Regions from separate parts of the Kitasatospora sp. GP30 genome, predicted to be linked through region 2. Evidence: riboswitches for the same ligand, from Rfam matches in the RefSeq annotation. Region 2 holds a riboswitch; each other region holds the start of a gene.
What was found. Region 2 has a riboswitch for cyclic di-AMP ahead of P3T35_RS34690 (M23 family metallopeptidase). Riboswitches for the same ligand answer to the same signal wherever they lie in the genome.

Region 1: linked by a shared signal. The riboswitch ahead of P3T35_RS05460 (NlpC/P60 family protein) and the one ahead of P3T35_RS34690 (M23 family metallopeptidase) in region 2 are both predicted to bind cyclic di-AMP.
Region 3: linked by a shared signal. The riboswitch ahead of P3T35_RS39730 (glycoside hydrolase family 16 protein) and the one ahead of P3T35_RS34690 (M23 family metallopeptidase) in region 2 are both predicted to bind cyclic di-AMP.

Annotation. Positions count from the first base shown of each region.
Region 1 is NZ_JARZAH010000002.1:466,234-473,021, forward strand. It holds gene P3T35_RS05445 (hypothetical protein) at 1-213, shown strand, start outside; gene P3T35_RS05450 (NYN domain-containing protein) at 327-1,736, shown strand; gene P3T35_RS05455 (NlpC/P60 family protein) at 1,936-2,961, shown strand; cyclic di-AMP (ydaO/yuaA leader) riboswitch at 3,278-3,430, shown strand; gene P3T35_RS05460 (NlpC/P60 family protein) at 3,434-4,525, shown strand; gene P3T35_RS05465 (C40 family peptidase) at 4,703-5,782, shown strand; gene P3T35_RS05470 (hypothetical protein) at 5,845-6,788, shown strand, end outside.
Region 2 is NZ_JARZAH010000043.1:32,494-39,281, reverse strand. It holds gene P3T35_RS34715 (glycosyl hydrolase) at 1-1,155, shown strand, start outside; gene P3T35_RS34710 (hypothetical protein) at 1,214-1,438, opposite strand; gene P3T35_RS34705 (TetR-like C-terminal domain-containing protein) at 1,544-2,125, opposite strand; gene P3T35_RS34700 (alpha/beta hydrolase) at 2,125-2,967, opposite strand; gene P3T35_RS34695 (YiaA/YiaB family inner membrane protein) at 3,071-3,358, opposite strand; cyclic di-AMP (ydaO/yuaA leader) riboswitch at 3,524-3,693, shown strand; gene P3T35_RS34690 (M23 family metallopeptidase) at 3,707-4,600, shown strand; gene P3T35_RS34685 (hypothetical protein) at 4,602-5,513, opposite strand; gene P3T35_RS34680 (GNAT family protein) at 5,557-6,153, shown strand; gene P3T35_RS34675 (sensor domain-containing protein) at 6,218-6,788, shown strand, end outside.
Region 3 is NZ_JARZAH010000076.1:658-7,445, forward strand. It holds gene P3T35_RS39705 (alpha/beta hydrolase-fold protein) at 1-1,042, shown strand, start outside; gene P3T35_RS39710 (phenolic acid decarboxylase) at 1,067-1,402, opposite strand; gene P3T35_RS39715 (DUF1059 domain-containing protein) at 1,581-1,775, shown strand; gene P3T35_RS39720 (class I SAM-dependent methyltransferase) at 1,998-3,059, shown strand; gene P3T35_RS39725 (ribonuclease) at 3,175-3,570, opposite strand; cyclic di-AMP (ydaO/yuaA leader) riboswitch at 3,866-3,999, shown strand; gene P3T35_RS39730 (glycoside hydrolase family 16 protein) at 4,002-5,342, shown strand; gene P3T35_RS39735 (hypothetical protein) at 5,353-5,781, opposite strand; gene P3T35_RS39740 (IclR family transcriptional regulator) at 5,817-6,596, opposite strand; gene aceB (malate synthase A) at 6,726-6,788, shown strand, end outside.

The DNA of each region.
Region 1 (6,788 bases), on a different contig from region 2:
TGGCGCTGCACGCTCTGCGGCAATCTGACCCGATTCGACGTGACCAAGTCCTCCCGGGTCGTCGAGTTCGTCCACCTCGACCTGGCCGGCGAGCCGCAGGTGGAGGAGCGCGAGGTGCTCACCGAGACCCTGGAGTCGGTGCGCTGCCGCTGGTGCAACGCGGTCGACCAGGTGGAGCTGGTGCCCCGGCCGGACGCCGCCGAGGAAGCCTGACACCCTGGACCCGCGAGGGTGCCGTGTCGTGCGTGGTGTTCGTGGCATGCCGCACACGAGACAATTGCACCGAGCGGTGTGTCAGGAGACCAGGGATCGGAGCCGAGGACGCGATGGACGCAGCGAGTCAGGCCGCCGAGCCCGAGGGGCCCCAGCCCGCCGGCGGTGAGCCGCTGCCGGCCGACGTCCCCAGCGAGGCCGGGGCCGGGCCGGCCGAGCAACTGGACCGCCCGCTCCCCGAGGGCGTGCGCCGCCGGGTGGTGGGGCTGGCCGCCGACGCGCTCGGCGGGCTGCCGCTCACCGAACTGCCGGCCACCCTGCGCCCGTACGCCAAGTTCACCGCCGCCCGCCGCGCCCGGTACGCCGGCACCGCGGTGGCCGCGGCGCTGGAGGCGGACCCGGTGTTCCGGACCCGGATAGCGGACCGCCTGCGGGCCGGCCAGCCGGACCTGGTGGCGGCCCTGGAGGCCGGCCAGGTGCCGGGCGCCGCCGAGCCGCTGGACGTGGCCGCCGCCGCCTACCTGCTGCGCACCCGCGGCTGGACCCGCCTGGTGGCCGAGGCCGGCGAGCAGGCGGAGCGGGCCGAGGTGGCCGACGCGGCCGCCGAGGCCGCCCGGCTGCTGGAGAAGCTCCAGGAGGAGCTGGCCGCGACCAAGGCGCTGGCCCGGGCCGACCTGGAGCGCCAGCGCGCCGAGGGGGAGGGGGTGCGCCGGGAGCTGGAGGCGCTGCGCAAGAAGGTGCGCAGTCTGGAGAGCGACACCCGCCGGGCCCAGGCGGAGAGCCGCAAGCTGCAGGGCGAGCTGGACAGCGCCAAGGCGGTGGCCGCCACCGAGCGGACCGGCCTGGAGAGCGAGAACCGCCGGCTGCGCCACCGGGTGGCCGAGCTGGAGAGCACCCTGGAGTCCGGCCGCCGGTCGGCCCGGGAGGGGCGCAGCGTGGCCGACATGCGACTGCGGCTGCTGCTGGACACGGTGCTGCAGTCGGCTCAGGGGTTGCAGCGCGAGCTGGCGCTCCCGGTCACCCAGCTGCATCCGGCCGACCTGGTGGACGCGGTGGTGCCGGGCACCGCCTCGCCGCACGATGTGGCCCGGCGCGGGCTGGCCGAGGACGATCCGGCGCTGCTGGACCAGCTGCTGGCGATTCCTCAGGTCCACCTGGTGGTGGACGGCTACAACGTGACCAAAACCGGCTACCCGACGCTGCCGCTGGAGCAGCAGCGGCTGCGGCTGCTCGGCGGCCTGGCGATGCTGGCGCAGCGCACCCAGGCCGAGGTGACCTGCGTCTTCGACGGGCAGGACCTGGACGTGCCGGTGATCATGGCGCCGCCGCGCGGGGTGCGGGTGCGGTTCAGCCGGACCGGGCAGACCGCGGACGAGCTGATCCGCCAGCTGGTCCGGGCCGAGCCGCAGGGCCGTCCGGTAGTGGTGGTCTCGGCCGACCGCGAGGTGGCCGACGGCGTGCGGAAGGCCGGCGCGCGCCCCGTCTCGTCGGTCCTGCTGCTCAACCGCTTGGCGCGCAGCTGAGCCGCTGTGCGCCTACCGCCGGTTCGACCGTCGCCAGTCGAGCGCCGGTGAAGGCCCGGTAAAGGCCGTTCGACCGAAGGTGGTTCGCGGCCGGGGGAGTAGCGCAGGGTTCTGATGTTCAGTAGGGTCCGGCGTCAAACCTATTTTTCCGGCCACTCACCCGATCAGGTAGGCGGTCGGCAGAAGAAGGAGCGGTCCAGTGGCGTCCCACCGCCGTCCCAAGCAGCCGAGTCGTGCGCGGGTCTACGTGTTCACCGCCGCTGCGGCGACGGCGGTCGCCCTCTCCGCGCAGCCCGGCGCCTGGGCCGACCCCAAGCCGTCGGTGGACGACGTCAAGACGCAGATCGACGGGCTGAACCAGCAGGTCGAGGCGGCGTCCGAGAAGTACGACGGGGCCAACGAGCGCGCCACCCAGCTGCGCCAGCAGGCCACCCAGCTGCAGGACCAGGTGGCCCGCACCCAGCAGCAGGTGACGGACCTGGAGTCCGGCCTGGCGGCGGTGGCCGGCGACCAGTACCGCAGCGGCGGGATCGACCCCGCGGTCCAGGTGATGCTCAACTCCAACCCGCAGACCTACCTGGACCAGACGGCCAGCATGCAGATGGCCACCACCTCCGAGACCGACGCGCTGAAGTCGCTCATGGACCAGCAGCGCAAGCTGGACCAGGAGAAGAAGGAAGCCGCCGACACGCTGGCCGAGCTGGACCGCTCGACCCAGGAGCTGAACGCGGCCAAGACCGATGTGCAGGGCAAGTTGGCGGCGGCGCAGCAGCTGCTGGCCTCGCTGAGCGCGGCCGACCGGGCGGCGGTCACCGCCGGCGACCACGCCTCGCGCAGCGACGTCCGCACGCCGATCGGCCTGCCGCAGGCCGGCGGTTACGCGGGCAGCGCGGTGCAGCAGGCGCTGACCCGGCTGGGCGACTACTACGTCTGGGGCGCCACCGGCCCGACCACCTTCGACTGCTCGGGCCTGATGGAGTGGTCCTACGCGCAGGCCGGCGTCTCGCTGCCGCGCACCTCGCAGGAGCAGGCCACGGTCGGCACCGCCGTGCCCAGCCTGGCCGACGCGCAGCCCGGCGACCTGGTGATCTACGGTGCCGACGCGCACCACGTCGGGATGTACATCGGCAACGGCAAGGTGGTGCACGCCCCGCACACCGGTGACGTGGTGCGGATCGCCGACGCTGCCTCGATCGGCCCGATCAAGACCATCCGCCGGGTCTGATCCGACCCGCTGACTCCCCGTCGATCCGTCTGGCCGGCCCTCCTGCTGAGGGTCGGTCAGCGCGGGTCCGGGCCCGCGTGGTCCGTGCTGTGAGCTGGGACACCTGTTCGTCTGCGTCTTGGTCACCACTGGGTGATGCGCTTATCACGGACAGTCAAAGTTCGTAAGTAATTCCGACAAGGATTTGAACACATCACGGACCTGTTACTAGGGTCGGCTCCAGACCGATGCGATGGCGATCACCCGACCCGGGTGGCAGCGGAGGTCCCGCCGAGTTCGGAAAGCAGCCCGGGCAGTTGACGGCCCGAGGGGAGTCCCTGCGGGGGTGCTGTGGACCGGAGCCGGGGAACCACATGTTCCTCCGGGGTGAATCGGCGCCAGGTCGGCCCGCGGGCCGGTGAGGCGTCGTAGGGCATGCTTCCGGCCCGAACCCGTCAGCTCACCCGGTAGGCGGCCCGAGGAAGAAGGATTCGTGGCGTCCCACCGTCGTCCCAAGCCCGTCGGCCGAACTCGCGCGTCGATCCTGACCGCTGCTGCGGCGACCGCCGTCGCCCTGTCCACCCAGACCAGCGCGCACGCCGACCCGGCGCCGACGCTGGACCAGGTGAAGACCCAGGTCGACGACCTCAACCAGAAGGCCGAGGCGGCCAACCAGGCCTACATGACGGCCCAGTCCAAGCAGCAGACGCTGCAGAAGCAGGTCAGCGACCTGCAGGACCAGGTGGCCCGGCAGCAGGACCAGGTGACCAACCTGCAGAACGGCCTGGCCGGTGTGGCCGCCGACCAGTACGCCAACGACGGGATATCCCCGACGGTTCAGCTGATGCTGAACGCGAATCCGGACAGCTTCCTCAATCAGGCCGGCTCGATCAACCAGCTGAACACCAGCCAGGGTGAGACGCTGAAGGAGCTCCAGCAGGAGCAGCGCAAGCTCGACCAGGACAAGGCCGACGCGAGCGGCAAGCTGGCCGAGCTGGACTCCACCACCGCCCAGCTGAAGTCCGCCAAGGATGACGCCCAGGCCAAGCTGAAGGCCGCCCAGGACCTGCTCAACTCGCTGACCGAGCAGCAGAAGCAGGCCATCGCCGCGCAGGAGGCCCAGGCCGCCGCCGCTGCCAAGGCCGCCGCCGCCAAGGCCCAGGACCAGGCGAGCCAGCAGGACGCCGCCTCCCGCGGCAGCTCCCGCACCGACCTGAGCAGCATCCCGGCCGGCTCGCACGCGCAGGCCGCGATCGCCGCCGCCGAGTCCGCGCTGGGCTCGCCGTACGTCTACGGTGCCGCCGGTCCGTCCTCGTTCGACTGCTCGGGCCTGATGCAGTGGGCCTACGCGAAGGCCGGCGTCTCGCTGCCGCGCACCTCCGAGGAGCAGGCCACGATCGGCACCAACGTGGGCACGGACATCGCCAACGCGCAGCCCGGCGACCTGATCATCTACTTCGCCGACGAGCACCACGTCGGCATGTACGTGGGTGGCGGGCAGATCATCCACGCCCCGCACACCGGCGCGGTCGTGCACTACGAGAACGCCACGGTGATGCCGATCGCGGCCATCATCCGCGTCTGACGCGTCCCTGACGGTTCGTCAGGAAAGAGCCCGGTCCCCGCTTCGGGGGCCGGGCTCTTTCGGCTGAATGTCCGATTCTTGGTCAAATATTCGTATCGGCGGGGGTTTGGACTCGTCCGTCCCGACTCGCTAACGTCGGCGCGGATCTGTTCCGCCGCCGATTGGAGTCGTCAGCCCATGACGATGCCGCAACGCCCGGTGCTCCCGGGCCGCACTCCCCAGCAGGGCGCCGAGCGTCGGCTCTCCCGAGTGCTGGCGGTCACCGCCGCCGCGACCACGGCGCTGGCGATAGCGGCGGGCGGCGCGGCGCAGGCGGCGCCCGGCGGCCCCGGACCGGACCGGGCCGGCGTCAAGGCGCAGGTCGACCAGCTCTACACGGAGGCCGAGCAGGCGTCGGAGCGCTCCACCGCCGCCGAGGACGATGCCAAGCGGCTGCAGCGCGAAGCGACCGAGCTGCAGACGGCGGTGGCCCGGGACCAGGAGGCGGTCACCGAGACCCGCACCGCGCTCGCCGAGATCGCCGCCGCCCAGTACCGCTCCGGCGGGATGGACCCGGCCGTGCAGCTGATGCTCTCCGGCGACCCGACCCGCTACCTGGCCGAGGCCCGCAGCCTCGGTCAGGCGGGTGAGCAGCGGGCCGACTCGCTGCGCACGCTCCAGCAGCAGCAGCGCGCCCTGGACCAGCGCCGCGCCGAGGCGACCGCCCGGCTGGCCCAGCTGGAGGCGGTCCGCAGCACGCTGGCGCAGAGCAGGCAGCAGCTGCAGGACCGGCTGAAGAGCGCCCAGGCCCTGCTCGGCACCCTGACCGCCGACGACCGGGCGCAGCTGGCCGCACAGGACGAGCGGGAGGCCGAGCAGCGCGCCACCCGCGGCACCGACCGGCTCGACCTGGGCAGTGCGCCGCCCTCCTCGGACCGCGCCGGCATCGCGCTGGCCGCCGCGCTGGGCAAGCTCGGGTCGCCCTACGTCTACGGAGCCACCGGGCCCGATGCCTTCGACTGCTCCGGTCTGATGTACTGGGCCTGGCGGCAGGCCGGAGTGACCCTGCCGCGCACCTCCCAGGCGCAGGCGTTCGGGGGGCGGCGGATCAGCCTGGCCGAGGCGCAACCGGGAGACTTGGTGATCTTCTTCAAGGACATGCACCACGTCGGCATGTACGTCGGCGGTGGCACGGTGATCCATGCCCCGCACCCCGGAGCCCAGGTGCGGTACGAGAGTGTCTCGGCGATGCCGGTCGCGGCGGTGGTGCGGGTCTGAGCGCCGTCGAGAGGCTGCCGCTGAAGAGCGCGGCACACCCCGGCGCGGCCAGTGGCACCGGGGTGTCGCGGCGTACCGCGCTGCTGCTGGTGGCGGGGGCGCTCACCCAGCTCTCGCTGCCGGCGACCGCCGCGCCGGGCACCGACCGGCGGTCGACGGACGGCCGGCTCGCCGCCGACCGGCTGACCGCGCTGCTCGCCCGCCGCGCCGACCGGCTGCGGACCGGCGAGCTGGCCGCGCTGCCGCTGGCCGAGCTCGACTACCGGCCGGTCGGCTGGGACGCCGGCACGGTCACCGCCGAGCTGCGGTACCGGCTGCTCGGCTACGACGACTACCCCGCGGTGCTGCAGCGCCGGCTCACCCTGGCCGGCGCGGCGGTGACGGGAGAGGGCGTGGCCCCGGACGCGGCCGCGGCGCCCTGGGACCTGGGCGCGCCCGACCCGGTGCGCGGGGCGCACTGCCTGGTGCTCGGCCCCGCCGGGCCGGCCGAGCTCGGCGCGCTGGCGGCGATCGGCGACCGCGCGGTGCCGGCCGTCAGCGCCGTCTGGGGGACTGGCTGGGCGCAGCGGCTGGTGCTGCAACTGCCCGGCAGCGAGCCGCAGTTCGCCCGGCTGCTGGGGGTCGACCCGGGCTCCTACCAGGACATAGCCGCGGTGACCAGCGCGGCGGCCGGTGCGCCGCTGCACACCCCCGCCGACCGGGTGATGGTCAATCCGGACGCCTTCCGGCAGCTCAGTGAGGTCGGCAAGCAGGTGGTGATCACCCATGAGACCACCCATGTGGCGACCCGCGGCGACACCCACCCCTGGACCCCGCTCTGGCTCTCCGAGGGGGTGGCGGACTGGACCGCCTACCTGACCACCGGCCGCACCGCCCGGCAGATCGCGCCCGAGCTGACCCAGGACGTGGCGGCCGGCAAGCTGCCCACCGCGCTGCCCGCGGACAGCGACTTCACGGCCGGCGCCCAGGGCATAGCGCAGGCCTATGAGCTCGCCTGGCTGGCCTG
Region 2 (6,788 bases):
GGCTCGCTGAACGGCAAGTCCTATGTGCTGGCGGGCAACGACGGCGGCCTCTACTCCCGCCCGGTCAGCGGCCAGGTGGACGCGCTGGGCCACGGCACCGACTGGACCTCGCTCAACGACGGCACCATCGACACCCTGGAGTACTACTCGGTCGGGGTCGGCAAGGACCTGACCTACGGCGGCACTTCGGTCACCGGCGGGATGCAGGACAACGGCCAGTCGATGCTCCGCGGCCGCGGCGACAAGGTGATGGGCTCCAACTTCGGCGGTGACGGCGGCGAGACCCTCACCGACCCGGCCAACGGCTGCAACATCGCCCAGGAGTACGTCTACCTGGCGATCAACGTGACCCAGAACTGCGCGGTCAACGACGGCAGTTACCTGACCGACCCGAGCAAGGCCACCACCTTCTCGGTGGCCCCGCCCGACAACGCGCTCGGCGGCGCCGGTGCCCGGTTCATCGCCCCGATGGCGGCGGACCAGCAGAACGGCAACCTCTGGGTGGCCGGCGGCCGGCACGTCTGGGTGCAGAGCCAGGGCTACGCGATCCGGGACAGCAGCGCCTGGACGAGCGCCTACGACCTCGGTGACGGCCATGTCGCCACCGCCGTCGCGTCCTCGGGCGGCAAGGTCTACGCCGCCTGGTGCGGCCCGTGCAACAACCAGGGCTTCACCCGCGGCATCGCGGTCGGCAACGCGGACGGCACCGGCTGGCAGCAGCTGACCCTGCCGGCCGACGGCACCGTGCCCAACCGCTACCTGGCCGGTCTGGCGATCGACCCGAAGAACCCCAGCCACGTCTTCGTCGCGGTCAACGGCTTCTCGCGGGCCTGGACTTCGGGTCCGGGCGCGGGCGTCGGCCATGTCTTCGAGTCCACCGACGCCGGTGCGCACTGGGCGGACATCTCGGCCAACCTGCCGGATGTGCCGGCCGACTCGCTGGTGATCACCAAGACGGGCGGGCTGGCGCTGGCCACCGACCTCGGCGTGCTCTACCGGGGTGCGGGCCAGCGCGGGTGGCAGCGCGTGGGCGAGCTGCCGGCGGTCGCCGTCGACCAGCTGACGCTCGGCACCGACGGCCGGCTCTACGCGGCCACTCACGGCCGCGGCATCTGGTCGTTCAAGGTGGACGACCTCGACCAGAACGAGCAGTAGCCGAGTAGGTCAGCGAGGGGGTCGGGGCGCGGGTTCCCGGCCCCCTTCGTCATGCGCCCTACTGCCCGTCCACCTCGCCGTAGCCCGGCTGCGGCCGGGCCGGCACGGTGGCGAGCGAGCGCAGTCCGCGGATGACGGCCAGCCCGCGGCGCACGGCGGCCCAGCCGGTGGGCTGCGCCGGTGCGGCCGGTGCGGTGGTGGGGGCGGCGGGCCGCGGTGCCGGGGCGGTCCGCTGGGCGGGGACCGCGGTGGTGCCGTCGGCCGTGCCGGGCTGCTGGGTCATGGCCCCTCCTGGTCTCCACGGGTGAGAGGGACTTTAGTCCTATCCGAAGTCCTATCCGATCCGCAGACCATCACACCAGGGTGAGAATCACCTTTGCTCCGGCGCTCAGTCGCTCTTCGCACCCGGCCAGTTGCGCAGGCCGTCGGTCAGCAGGGTGAGCAGCCGGTCCTGGGTCTCGGCCAGGTCCTCGCTCAGCCGGAACGCCCCGGCGATGCTCAGCGAGGCGAAGCCGTGGGCGATGGCGCGCACCGAGCGGGCCGCGTGCACCGCCTCGGAGTCGGTGATGCCGTAGTCGGCGAGGATCTCGAAGATGGTGCCGACCAGCAGGGTGGCCGCGTCCATCAGCTGCTCGTCGCCGGGCAGCGGCGCCTGCGGCAGCGCCGCGTACCGCAGCGGATAGGTCATCGCGTAGGAGTGGTAGGCCTGCATCAGCGCCGTCACCGCCGGCTCGCCGTGCTGCCCGGCGATCGCCCGGCGCAGTTCCCCGGCCAGGTCGGTGGTGACCCGGATGGCGATCAGTCGGCGCAGTCCGGCCAGTCCGCCCGGCACGTGCTTGTAGAGCGAGGGAGCGGCGACCCCGGCCCTGGCGGCGACGGCGGCCAGGGTCAGGGCGTCCGGCCCGTCCTCGTCGATCAGGGCCAGGGCGTGGTCGACCACGGCGTCCGGGTTGAGTCCGGCACGGGGCATCAGGCCACCTCCTTCAGGAACGGGAGCAGGGCGTCGGCGGTGGCCTGCGGGAACTGGGCCTGCGGGTAGTGACCGGCGCCGTCGATCATCACCTTACGGCCGTTCAGCGCGGCCACCTGACGGCCCGCCACCAGCTCCGGGTCGGGGAAGTCGGGGTCCTTGCTGCCCATCACCACCAGGGTCGGGACGTTCACCCCGGTGCTCCAGCCGATCGGCGCCGAGTCGCCGAACACCTGGCCGCGGGTGGCCTTGCGGCGGCCCGGGGTGCGCAGGTCGGCGACCAGGCCGGCGTTGTAGGCGGCGATCTCCTCGGTCACTCCGCCCGGGTAGGCCACCTTGTTCAGGTAGTAGCCCCAGACCTTGGGGAAGGCCAGCACGGCCGAGCCGAGGGTCTTGACCATGGCCTTCTCGAAGGCGGTGGCCGGGACCTTCTCGATGAAGGCGTTCATCAGCACGATCCCGGCCACCCGCTCCGGCGCGTCGGCGGCGACCCGGACCACGCTGGCACCGCAGTAGGAGTGGCCGACCAGCACGGCCTTGTCGATCTTCAGGTGGTCGAGGAGGGCGATGGCGTCCGCGGCCGCCGAGGCCGGGCTGTAGTCGTCCCAGTCGATCGAGGACTCGCCCCAGCCGCGCAGGTCCATGGTGATCACCCGGTGGCCGGCCGCGGCGAGCAGCGGGCGCAGGTGCCGGAACAGGGCCCGGTCCTGGAGCATCCCGGGGAGCAGCAGCACCGGGGCGCCGCCGCCGGTGCCCGGAGTGTCGTCGAAGGCGAGGGTGCCGCCGGGGAGTCGGAGGTACTGGGTCTGCGGGGCGGTGCTGGTGGCGTTCGTGGCGTTCATGGCGCGGGCCTCCTGACCGGGATCGGTGGGTGCCGGCTGCTGCCGACACCCACAAAGCTATGGCTAATAGCCTTAGCCGTCAACCCCTGGACGGCCAGTGGCATCAGGACTCCACCCGGAACGGATCGTGCTCGGCGAGCAGCTTCTCCAGGCGCGCCTGGTCGACCCGGTTGACCACCTCGCCCTCCTGCTGGCGGTCCCGGATCACCTTGGCCAGGGTGAACGCCGAGGTCACGGTGTAGAGCGCGCCGAGCGCGAGGAAGGCGCGCACCCATGCGCTGACCGGCAGATAGGCGATGCCGATCGCGAGTCCGCTGCCGGCAAGGGCGAAGGAGAGGATCGCCTGGACGTAGTAGGCGGACGTGGTACGCGGCTGCACCGAGGAAGTCATGTGTGAAGGATCGCCAACTCCGGTGCGCGGCACCTGAGTACGCGTACTCAGTTCGGCACTCAGCGTGAGGGGCGGTCAATCCCACGGGGGCGGCTTGGAATCAGGAGCTCCTAGGATTAACGTTTGATAACGCAGCGCGGTCGGAAACGCCGTACCCTGACGGCACCGTGCGCGTCGCCTAATCCGCAGGCCTGCCTCAACCGCAGGTCGGGAGCCGGGGAACCACCGTTCCTTGGGGTGAATCGGAGCGATCCCGGCCACGGCCGGGGCCGCTCGGTAGGAGACCTTCCGCTCCGAACCCGTCAGCTAACCCGGTAGGCGCGAGGGAAGGAAAGGAGCGCGCCCCCCGTGGCGTTGACGCACACCCCGCATGGCAACAGCGGCCTGCTCGACCACCCCGACGCGCCCGACGACACCGCCCGCCACCGGCTGCCCAAGCAGACCCGCACCAGCGCCCCGGTGCTCGGAGTCACCGCGATGGCCGCCGCCCTCGGCGCCACCGGCTTCACCGCCACCGCCGCCGCGGCCGCCGCCCCGACGAGCGCCGCGCCCGCGGTGAGCGCGCCCGACCAGGCGGACCCCGGGCTGGCGCTGGCCGCCCGCATCCAGCAGCAGGCCGACGGCGCCCCGGGCGCCGAGGACGGCGAGGACGCCGACCAGCTGACGGCCGGCCAGGGCGCTGCCCACCAGGAGAGCGCCCGGCAGGAGGCGGCCCGGTTGGCCGCCGCGCAGGAGGCAGCCGCCAAGCGGGCCGCCCAGCAGGCGGCCGCCACCGAGCAGGCCACCCGCACCGAGCAGCCGGCGGCTCCCGCCGAGGCCTCCGAAGCCGCCATGGCCGCACCCGCCGAGCAGCCGGCCGCCGTCTCCCCGCTGCCCGGCTACACCGTCGACACCCCGGCCGCCACCCCTTGGGTGCAGCTGCGCACCGGCGTCGAGATCTCCGCGCCCGCCCACACGCCGGTGCGCGCGATCACCGCCGGCGCCGTCAGCTCGGCCGGCTGGTCCGGCCGCTACGGCTACCGGGTGATCCAGACCCTGCCGGACGGCACCGAGCTCTGGTACTGCCACCTCGCCTCGATCTCCGCCACCGGCGGGGAGCTGGCCCCGGGCGCCGTGCTCGGCCAGGTCGGCGCCACCGGCAGCCGCGCCACCGGCCCGCGCCTGCACCTGGAGGTCCGCCCGGGCGGCGGCGCCCCGGACGACGCGCTGGCCTGGCTGCAGGCGCACGGGGTCACCGACTAGCTCACTCGCCTTCGGCGGTGCCGTCCCACTGCCCGATGTCCGGCAGCTCCACCAGGCCGCGCTTGACGATGTACTGGTCCACCTCGGCGGCGCCCGGCTCGGGCGCCAGGTCCTGATACTCCGTCAGCAGCAGCTCCGGCAGCCCGGGAACCGTCCACTGCCCGAGCAGCCGCACCGCCTCGGCCTGCACCGCCGCCTCGAACTCGGGGAGGTCGCCGGCCAGTTCGGCGGGCATCGGGAGGCCAAGGGCGGTCAGATCGGCCAGGTTGCGGTAGCTGCGCTGCTTCAGGTGGTCCTCCACCAGCAGCCGGGCGCCGTCGGTGGCCATGCCGATCGACAGCAGCACGCCCTCGGTCCAGCCGTCCACGCCCTCCGGCTGCTCCAGCTCCGTGAGTTCGGCGAGCACCGCGATCCGGTCGTGCGGATCGAGCACCCGGAACCAGTCCAGCCAGGCCCGCACCGCGTTCTCGTCGGCGGTGTCCACCCCGGCGGCGCGCAGCAGCAGGGTGTACAGCCGGGGCCAGGTCAGCAGGTGCGGCTGGCGCAGCAGCCCGGCCAGCAGCTCGCCCTGCCACTCGGCCTCCTCGTGCAGCCGCTGCTGCCGCTTGGCGTTCAACCGCCGGGCCGCCCGCTGGTGGTCGATCAGCAGTCGGACGGCGGCGCCGTAGGCCAGCGGGTCCTCGTCCGGGGCGGGCTGCACATACAGGTGGATCCGCTCGTAGAGCAGCTCCTGCACCAGCGCGGAGGTGAGCTCGGGGAAGCCGTCGTACATCCGGGCGTCACCCAGTTCGAGCAGCGCCAGGACCGCGTTCAGCGGACCCTCCGGCACTGGGTCGAGACCCTGCTCGGCAGCCCAACGCAGCAGCTCAGCGGTGTGCGGCCGGGGTGCCAGCCGCAGGTTCTCGTCGTCCATGACCGGTACGGTAACCGCTTCGGCGGGCACTACCGTACGTGCCATGCACCCCGTCCTGCTCACCGGGCCACGGCTCACCATCCGTGAGTTCCACCATGTGCCGCGCGACATCGACGCGTTGCACGCGATCTTCGGCGATCCGGAGACCGCCCGCTACCTCTCGTTCGAGCCGCGCGACCGGGAGGACTGCGCCGACCAGGTCGCGCTCTACCTGGACGAGGCGGAGAAGCAGCCGCGCACCGTCTTCCGGATGGCCGCCACCCTGACCGAGGACGGCGAGGACGCCGTGCCGCTCGGCAACGCGGTGCTCGGCATCGAGGGAACCGAGGCGCAGCGCGCGGCGTTCATCGGGTACGCGCTGCGGCGGGACGCCTGGGGGCTCGGGTACGCCACCGAGATCGCCCGGATGCTGTGCGACTTCGCCTTCGGCGAGCTCGGGCTGCACCGGCTGGCCGCCCGTCTGGATCCGGCCAACCTCGCGTCGGCCCGGGTGCTGCGCAAGGTCGGCTTCCAGCTGGAGGGCCGGATCCGCGACGACCTCCACCTGCGCGGCGAGTGGCACGACGCGCTGCAGTACTCGCTGCTGGAGCACGAGTGGAGCCCGGGCGGCACCACGGTGGGCGGGGCAGCGGGGGGTTAACCCCACCCCGGGTTCGCCGGGCAGCCGCATTACCGCGCGGCGCCCGCCCCGGCAGGGTGGAGGCATGACGACGACGACCTTCGCGACCACGGCCACTACCCCGTCGGCCCGGCGCGCCCCGTACGGCCACCGGACGTTCCGCGAACTCGGCTACATCTGCACCTCGCTGGTCACCGCGATCATCGGCTTCACCTGGGTGGTCGCCCTGTTCTCGATCGGCGCCGGCACCCTGGTCACGGTGGTCGGCCTGCCGGTGCTCGCCCTGCTGCTGGCCGGCGCCCGGGGCCTGGGCCGGCTGGAGCTCCACCGGGTGCACCGGCAGCTGGGCCTGCCGCTGGCCGCGCCCGCCCCGGTGGCCGTGCCCGAGGGGGCCGGCTTCTGGGGGCGGGTCGGCGCGCGGCTGCGGGACGGCGCGGGGTGGCGGGCGGTCGGGTACCAGGTGCTGATGTTCCCCTGGCGGGTGTTCAGCTTCTGCGTCGCCGTCACCCTGTGGAGCACCGGGCTGGCGCTGGCCACGCTGCCGGTCTGGAACTGGGTGTTCCCGACCTACGTGGGCTGGCCCGGCTACCGGCTCTTCGACTACACCGACGCCCACCACGTCCACCACGCTTACTACATCGCGTCGTTCTGGCAGG
Region 3 (6,788 bases), on a different contig from region 2:
CAGGCTGGCCCGGCCCGGGCTGCCGGCGGTGCTCGGCCGGATCACCACCATCCTGGTCACCCAGCTCGCGGTGCTCGTCGTGGTCGGCTTGCTGGTCAACAACTACTTCTCGTTCTACAGCAGTTGGTCCGATCTGCTGGGCACCGGGCACCCCGCCGTGCAGTCCGTCGGCGCCAGCACGCCGGGGGGCGGGTCGAGTGCACCCGCCACTGCCAGGACCCTGGCCACCGAGAACTTCCAGAACGGTCCGCCGCAGCGCACCGGGCAGCTGCTGACCGTGCGGATCGGCGGTGGCGGCACGGGGCTGAGCACTGACGGCTACGTCTATCTGCCGCCGCAGTACTTCCAGCCCGGCTACGCCCAGCAGCGGTTCCCCGCCCTGGTGGTGCTGACCGGCTACCCGGGCGACGCCCGCAACCTGGTCACCCGGCTCGACTACCCGGGCATCTCGCTCGGCCTGCTGCGCAGCGGGCAGCAGCAGCCCACCGTGCTGGTGATGCTCCGGTCGTCGCCCGCGATGCCCCGGGATACCGAGTGTGAGGACGTGCCCGGCGGCCCGCAGGCCGCCACCTACTTCACCCATGAGGTGCCGCAGGCGGTGGCGGGCGCGTTCCGGGTGATCGGCCAGGGGCGCGGCTGGGGCATCATCGGCGACTCCACCGGCGGCTACTGCGCGCTCAAGCTGGCGATGCGCGATCCGGCCGCGTTCGCGGCCGCCGCCTCGCTCTCCGGCTACTTCAAGGCGGCCGAGGATCCGACCACCGGCGATCTGTTCGCCGGGGACCAGCAGCGGCGCAACGAGGCCGACCTGCTCTGGCGGCTGCACAACCTGCCACCCCCGGCGGTGGCGGAGCTGCTCGCGTACAGCAAGGACGACCCCGCCTCGGTGCGGGACAGTGTGGCCTTCGCCGCCGCCGTGCGGCCGCCGATGGCGGTCTCGGTCAGCACCGTCGACCACGGCGGGCACAACTTCGAGACCTGGACCCGCCTGGAGCCAACGGCGCTCAGCTGGCTCTCCGAGCACCTGGCCAAGCCGGGCTGACGGTCAGTCGGAAGACCCGGTCAGTCAGATGACCGGTTCCAGCGTGCCGGTGTGCAGTTCGCCGACCCGGCCGCCCTCGCCCTCGAAGGTCCAGAACACCCGCACCGTCAGCGCGCCCAGGTCCATCACATGGCTGACCGTGATCCCGGTCTGCTCGGTCCAGCTCACGAAGTAGATCTGCGGCGCGACCTCGGCGACCTTCAGCTCGACGTCCTCCCACTGGCCGGCCGACTCGCCCAGCCCCTCCCAGTGCAGTCGCTTGCCGTCGGCCGAGTAGGCGTTGCGGAAGACGGCTCCGTTGTCGACCTGGAAGAGGTACGTCCGCCCGGCGAAGGCGGGCAGGGCAGCGGTCTCGCTCATGGCGGGGGAGTTCTCCGGTCGGAAAAAGTCGCGGTTGTGGGACTCCTCCCACGCTATCGGAATGGCGCTGCGGAGGGAGAATGGTGACGCGACACGCGCGTGCCGCGGCCCGTCGGCCGTCCGGCCAGCCGGTGGCCCTCCGGTGGGTGCGGCGGCGTGCCGGGTCGGGAGGTCCACCATGCGCAAGGTCGCCGACTGTCGAGAGTTCCCCAGCGAGAGCAACTGCACGCTGTGCATCACCGGCGAGGAGGAAGAGGTGGTCCGTGCCGCCGCCGAGCACGCGGTCTCGGTGCACGGACACCAGGAAAGCAAGGAGCTGCGCGACCAGATCCGCGCGACGCTCAAGGACGAGCTGGTGCTCCAGCACACCTGAACCCGGACAGGCATGCCTGAACACGGGCACACGTGAACACACGTCCATGCCTGGACATGCGTTCGTCCATGCCTGGACATCCGTCGAGCCGCCCCCGCCGCCTACAGGAGTCCTACCGGAGTCCTGCGGGAGCTTCCGTATGGCCGGGGCGGTACGGGTCTGCTGGACTGGAGGTGCGCCGAGGAGGTGGTCACAGTGGCCGAGGACGCCAGGGGCGGCGCGATGAATTCCGCCGAGGAGGACCAGGCGATGGAGTTCCTGGTGCGGGTCGTCACGGATGCCGGGGCGGCCGTCGCAGGGCTCTGCACCGCGCTTGGCGACCGGCTCGGGCTCTACACCGCGATGGCCGGCGCCGGTCCGATGACCAGCGCCCGGCTGGCGGAGCTGACCGGTCTCCAGGAGCGCTACGTGCGCGAGTGGCTGGCCGCCCAGGTGGCCGGGGAGTACGTGGAGTACGACGCGGCGAACGACACCTACCTGCTCCCGGACGCGCACGCCGCAGTGCTCGCCTACCCGGAGGTCCCGACCTATGCCGGCGGATTCTTCACGCTCCTGCAGGCGCTGTACGCGACCGAGGACTCGCTGCTGGAGGCGTTCCGCACCGGGAGCGGGGTCGGTTGGGAGCAGCACAGCAGCGCGCTGTTCTCCGGTACCGCCAAGTTCTTCCGTCCCGGTTACGCGGGCGCACTGGTGCCGGAGTGGATCCCGGCGATGAACGGCACCGAGCGGAAGCTGCGGAACGGCGGCCGGGTGGCCGACGTGGGCTGCGGCTACGGCTACTCGACGCTGCTGATGGCGCGCGCCTATCCCCGGTCGCGGTTCCACGGCTTCGACTTCCACCAGCCGTCGATCGAGGCGGCGCGGGCGATCGCCGCCGAGCAGCGCCTCGCTGAACGGGTCGACTTCCAGGTGGCTACGGCCCAGGACTTCCCAGGCAGCGGATATGACCTGATCACCTTCTTCGACTGCCTGCACGACATGGGCGACCCGGGCGCGGCTCTGCGCCACGCCGAGCAGGTCCTGGCCGACGGCGGGAGCTGCATGATCGTCGAGCCCAACGCCTCCGCGGACGTCACGGCCAACGCCAATCCGATCGGCCGGGCGCTGACCGCTGCCTCCGTCGCGGTCTGCCTGCCCTCGGCGCTGGCCCAGCAGGGGCCGACGGCACTGGGCAACCACGCCGGTGAGGATGTCATGCGGCACCTCGCCGACGACGCCGGGCTGCATCACTGGAGGCTCGCCGCCGAGAGTCCGGTGAACCGTGTGTACGCCGCGAGCAGGTAGCCGGAGCCAGGGGGACCGGGTGTACACCGCGAGCAGGTGGCCGTACGAGCGGTCCAGCCCCTCCCGAACCGCCTCGGGAGGGGCTGGACCGTGCCGTAGCCCGGTCAGCAGGTGATCAGCAGGTGAAGTCGATCAGGTAGAACGTGGAGTAGTGGTCGGAGGTGTAGTAGTCCTCCTGGTCACCCTCGCCGGTGATGATTCTGCGGGCACCGCGGGTGGAGATGCCCGGGGTGACCACGGTGTACTCGTGGTAGTAGCCGTAGGACTGGGCCGGCAGGACGCCCTCGCGGTTCTGGAAGACCACGCCGTCCTGGGAGTACGGGAACGGGCCGCCGTTGGCGATCTCGTTCAGAGTGTCGTCGGCCTGCTGGGGGAGGGCGCTCTGGCAGATGTTGCCGCTCACATCGGCGTGGGCGTCGGTGGCGACGAGAACGGTGGGGGCCAGGGTGAGCAGGCCGACGGTCAGCACGGACGCGGTACGCGACTTCAACGCGCGTAGAAGAGTCTGCATGTGCAGCAGTCTGGAGTCCTGGGAGCTTCCTGGGAAGGTGTCGCGCAAGACTTCATGTCCACGTAACTTGCCTGCTGCGCAGGCTACTTGTGGGCGTCGCCGACGGGGGCGGCAGGGGTCGGTGTGACCCTTGCGACACTTCTTAAACATTGTTAATGATCACATCATCTGCCTAGCCTGCACGCGTTCGCCGACTCCGGCGGATCCATCGTCGGGACGCCGAGTCCTGCCTGCCCGACGGCGGTGACCACAGCATCGCCATGGGCAGGAGCGGGGGACCCAGTAGTGCCGCGACTCTGCTCGCACGCCCAAGTGGTGTGCGGGGTGCGCCGCGGCTAGGGGTGAGGCCGTCCGCTCCCGCGAGCGACGGCCGGGCACAGTGCGGCCCGAACCCGACAGCTAACTCCGCAGGCGTCGCACGAGGAACTGCCGTGATCCCTGCCGCCACCCCAGCCCGCCTCGGCATCGTCGCCGGCGCCCTGGGTCTGCTCGCCGTGCCGATGGTCGGCCAGGTCAACGCCTGGGCCAGCCCTGCCGCCGCGCCGACCGTCACCCAGGACCGCCTGACCCCGACCAGCGCCGCCACCAACGCCAACGTCACCGCCGACCTGACCGTGCACTCCAGCTCCTGCTTCACCGTGAAGAAGCTCGGCGTCGGCGTGCGCGACGCGGCCGGCCACAACCTCGACTTCCCCGGCTCGCACAGCAATGTGCAGCTCTGCCCGGGCGGGGTCTCGATGACCACCGGCGCCCGCAGCTTCCCGATCGGCAGCTACACCGTCTTCGGCTACTACCAGGACCAGGCCGGTGCCTGGCACAACCTGGCGAGCAAGCAGCTCACCGTTGCCAAGACCGCCCCGGCGCCGACCCCGGCGCCCAAGCCCGCGCCGGCCCCGACTCCCGCACCCAAGCCGACGCCGACCCCGGCGCCCAAGCCCGCGCCGACCCCGGCCCCGGCCCCGGCGCCCAAGCCCGCGCCGGCCCCGGCGCCCGGCTCCACGCCCACCCCGGCCCCCACTCCCGTCCCGTCCACGCCTCCGTCCCCCTCGGCCCCGGCCTCGCCGATCGCCGGCAAGTCGCTGGCCTGGTCGGACGAGTTCAACGGCAGCAGCGTGGACACCAACCGCTGGAACGACACCACCAGCGGCGCCTACCACTACGGCACCCACAACCCCAACGACAACAAGCTCGACTGGCTCGACCCGTCCGCGGTCACCATCGCCAACGGCGACGCCACCTTCACCGCCACGCCCAGCACCAAGGTCCTGGAGAACGGCGACAAGGCCTGGAACACCGGTCTGCTCACCACCCAGAAGTCCCCGCAGAACTTCCAGGTGCACACCGGCGACTACGCCGAGACCCGGGTGCAGCTGCCGACCCAGCAGGGCGCCTGGGCGTCGTTCTGGACCTGGGAGAACGGCAACACCGCGCTGGGGACCAGCCACGGTGAGATCGACTCCTTCGAGTACCACCCCGACAACCCGAACGTGCTGGAGCTGACCAACCACGTCAACACCGCCTACATGGGGTTCAGGGACGCCAACGCGATCAAGCCGGGCGCGTGGGTGACCGTCGGCACCTACTACGGCGCCAACTCGGTCGACTGGTACGTCAACGGCGTCAAGGTCTTCTCCGACGGCAAGGGCGTCGGCCAGAACTGGTCGGCCAGCCTGATCCTGGACCTGTCCGTCAGTGCGGGCAAGTACCACCCCGCGCCGTCGACTTCGACCCCGATCACCATGGCGGCCGACTACGTGCGCGTCTACCGCTGACGCCGGCCGGTTACCGGACGACCCGGACCACGAACGACCCCGTGTCGTTCGAGTGGTCCGGGTCGTTCGCGCTCTGCACCTCAACCCGCCCGCCGGTGAGGGTTCCTGACGCGCCGTCGGAAATCCGGATCGGCACCAGCGCGGTCGCCGACCGCAGCGCCCCGAGCCCGGCCGGGAAGCTGCAACGGACCACGGTGCCAAGGAGGTCGGGGGTGCAGTCGGTCGGGAAGTACGGCCCGACGGCATGGGTCCGGGCGGGCAGCCGGACCGTCACGGTGAACTTCCCGGCTACATCGGGCCCGTTGTTGGCCAGGAGGGCGCGAACCGTGGTGGTGCCGCCGGGCGGGGCCGGATCCGGGTCGAGCGGCACCACCATGAGATCGGCGGGGTGGCCGGCCAGCACGGCGGCGCTGAGCAGGGGCACGAGCAGCGAGCGCATGGCGTCACTCTAGGCCACCACGACTATTCGAAGCGTCAGGGCGCGAGCACGCTGCCGAGGCGTTCGGCGATTCCCTGCATCACGCTGACCAGTGGCTCGCCCCCGCTCTGCTCCTCCAGCGCCCGGATCCTGGCCTCCGGACCGGACACCGACAGCGCCGTCGGAGTCGGCGCGCCCGGCACCGCCACCGCGATGCAGCGCACCCCGATCTCCTGCTCCTGGTCGTCGATCACATAGCCGACCTCGCGGGCCTGGGCCAGCTGCGCGAACAGCTCGTCCCGGTCGGTGACGGTGAACTCGGTGTGCGCGGGCAGCGGTTGGCTGCCGAGCACGGTGCGGGCCTCCGTCTCGGGCAGCTGGGCGAGCAGCGCCTTGCCCACCCCGGTGCAGTGCGGCTGCACCCGGCGGCCGACCTCGGTGAACATCCGCATTGATCGGCGCGACTGCACCTGTCCGACGTAGACCACCTCGCCGCCTTCCAGCACGGCCAGGTTGGCGGTCTCGCCGGTGGCCTCCATGAGCTCGGCCAGATACGGCCGGGCCCAGCTGCCGAGCAGCCGGCCCGCGGTCTCGCCGAGCCGGATCAGCCGCGGGCCCAGGGTGTAGCGGCGCGCGCTGTCCTGCCGGACATACCCCTGCTGCGCGAGGGTACGTACCAGGCGGTGGATGGTCGGCATCGGCAGTCCGGAGCTGTTGGAGAGTTCGCTCAGGGTGGCGATGCCGCCGGTGTCGGCGAGCGCCTCCAGCAGCTGGAAGGCGCGCTCGACGGACTGGACGCCGCCGCCGGCGCGGTCGGGTGCTGAGCTGCTGGGCACGGCTTGAGTCCTCAACTCTCGGGGATCTGGGCTGGGGGAGTCTGGCGATCCGTCAACAAACCGTTGAAATTCTGTATCGCGGAAACTAGTCTCCACCTTACAGAATCGCCGTTCAAGGAGTGTCCTGCCATGGCTATCGACCAGGCTCCGGTCGTCACTGTCGCCGGCCCACGGGTCCCCCGCGCGGAGGAG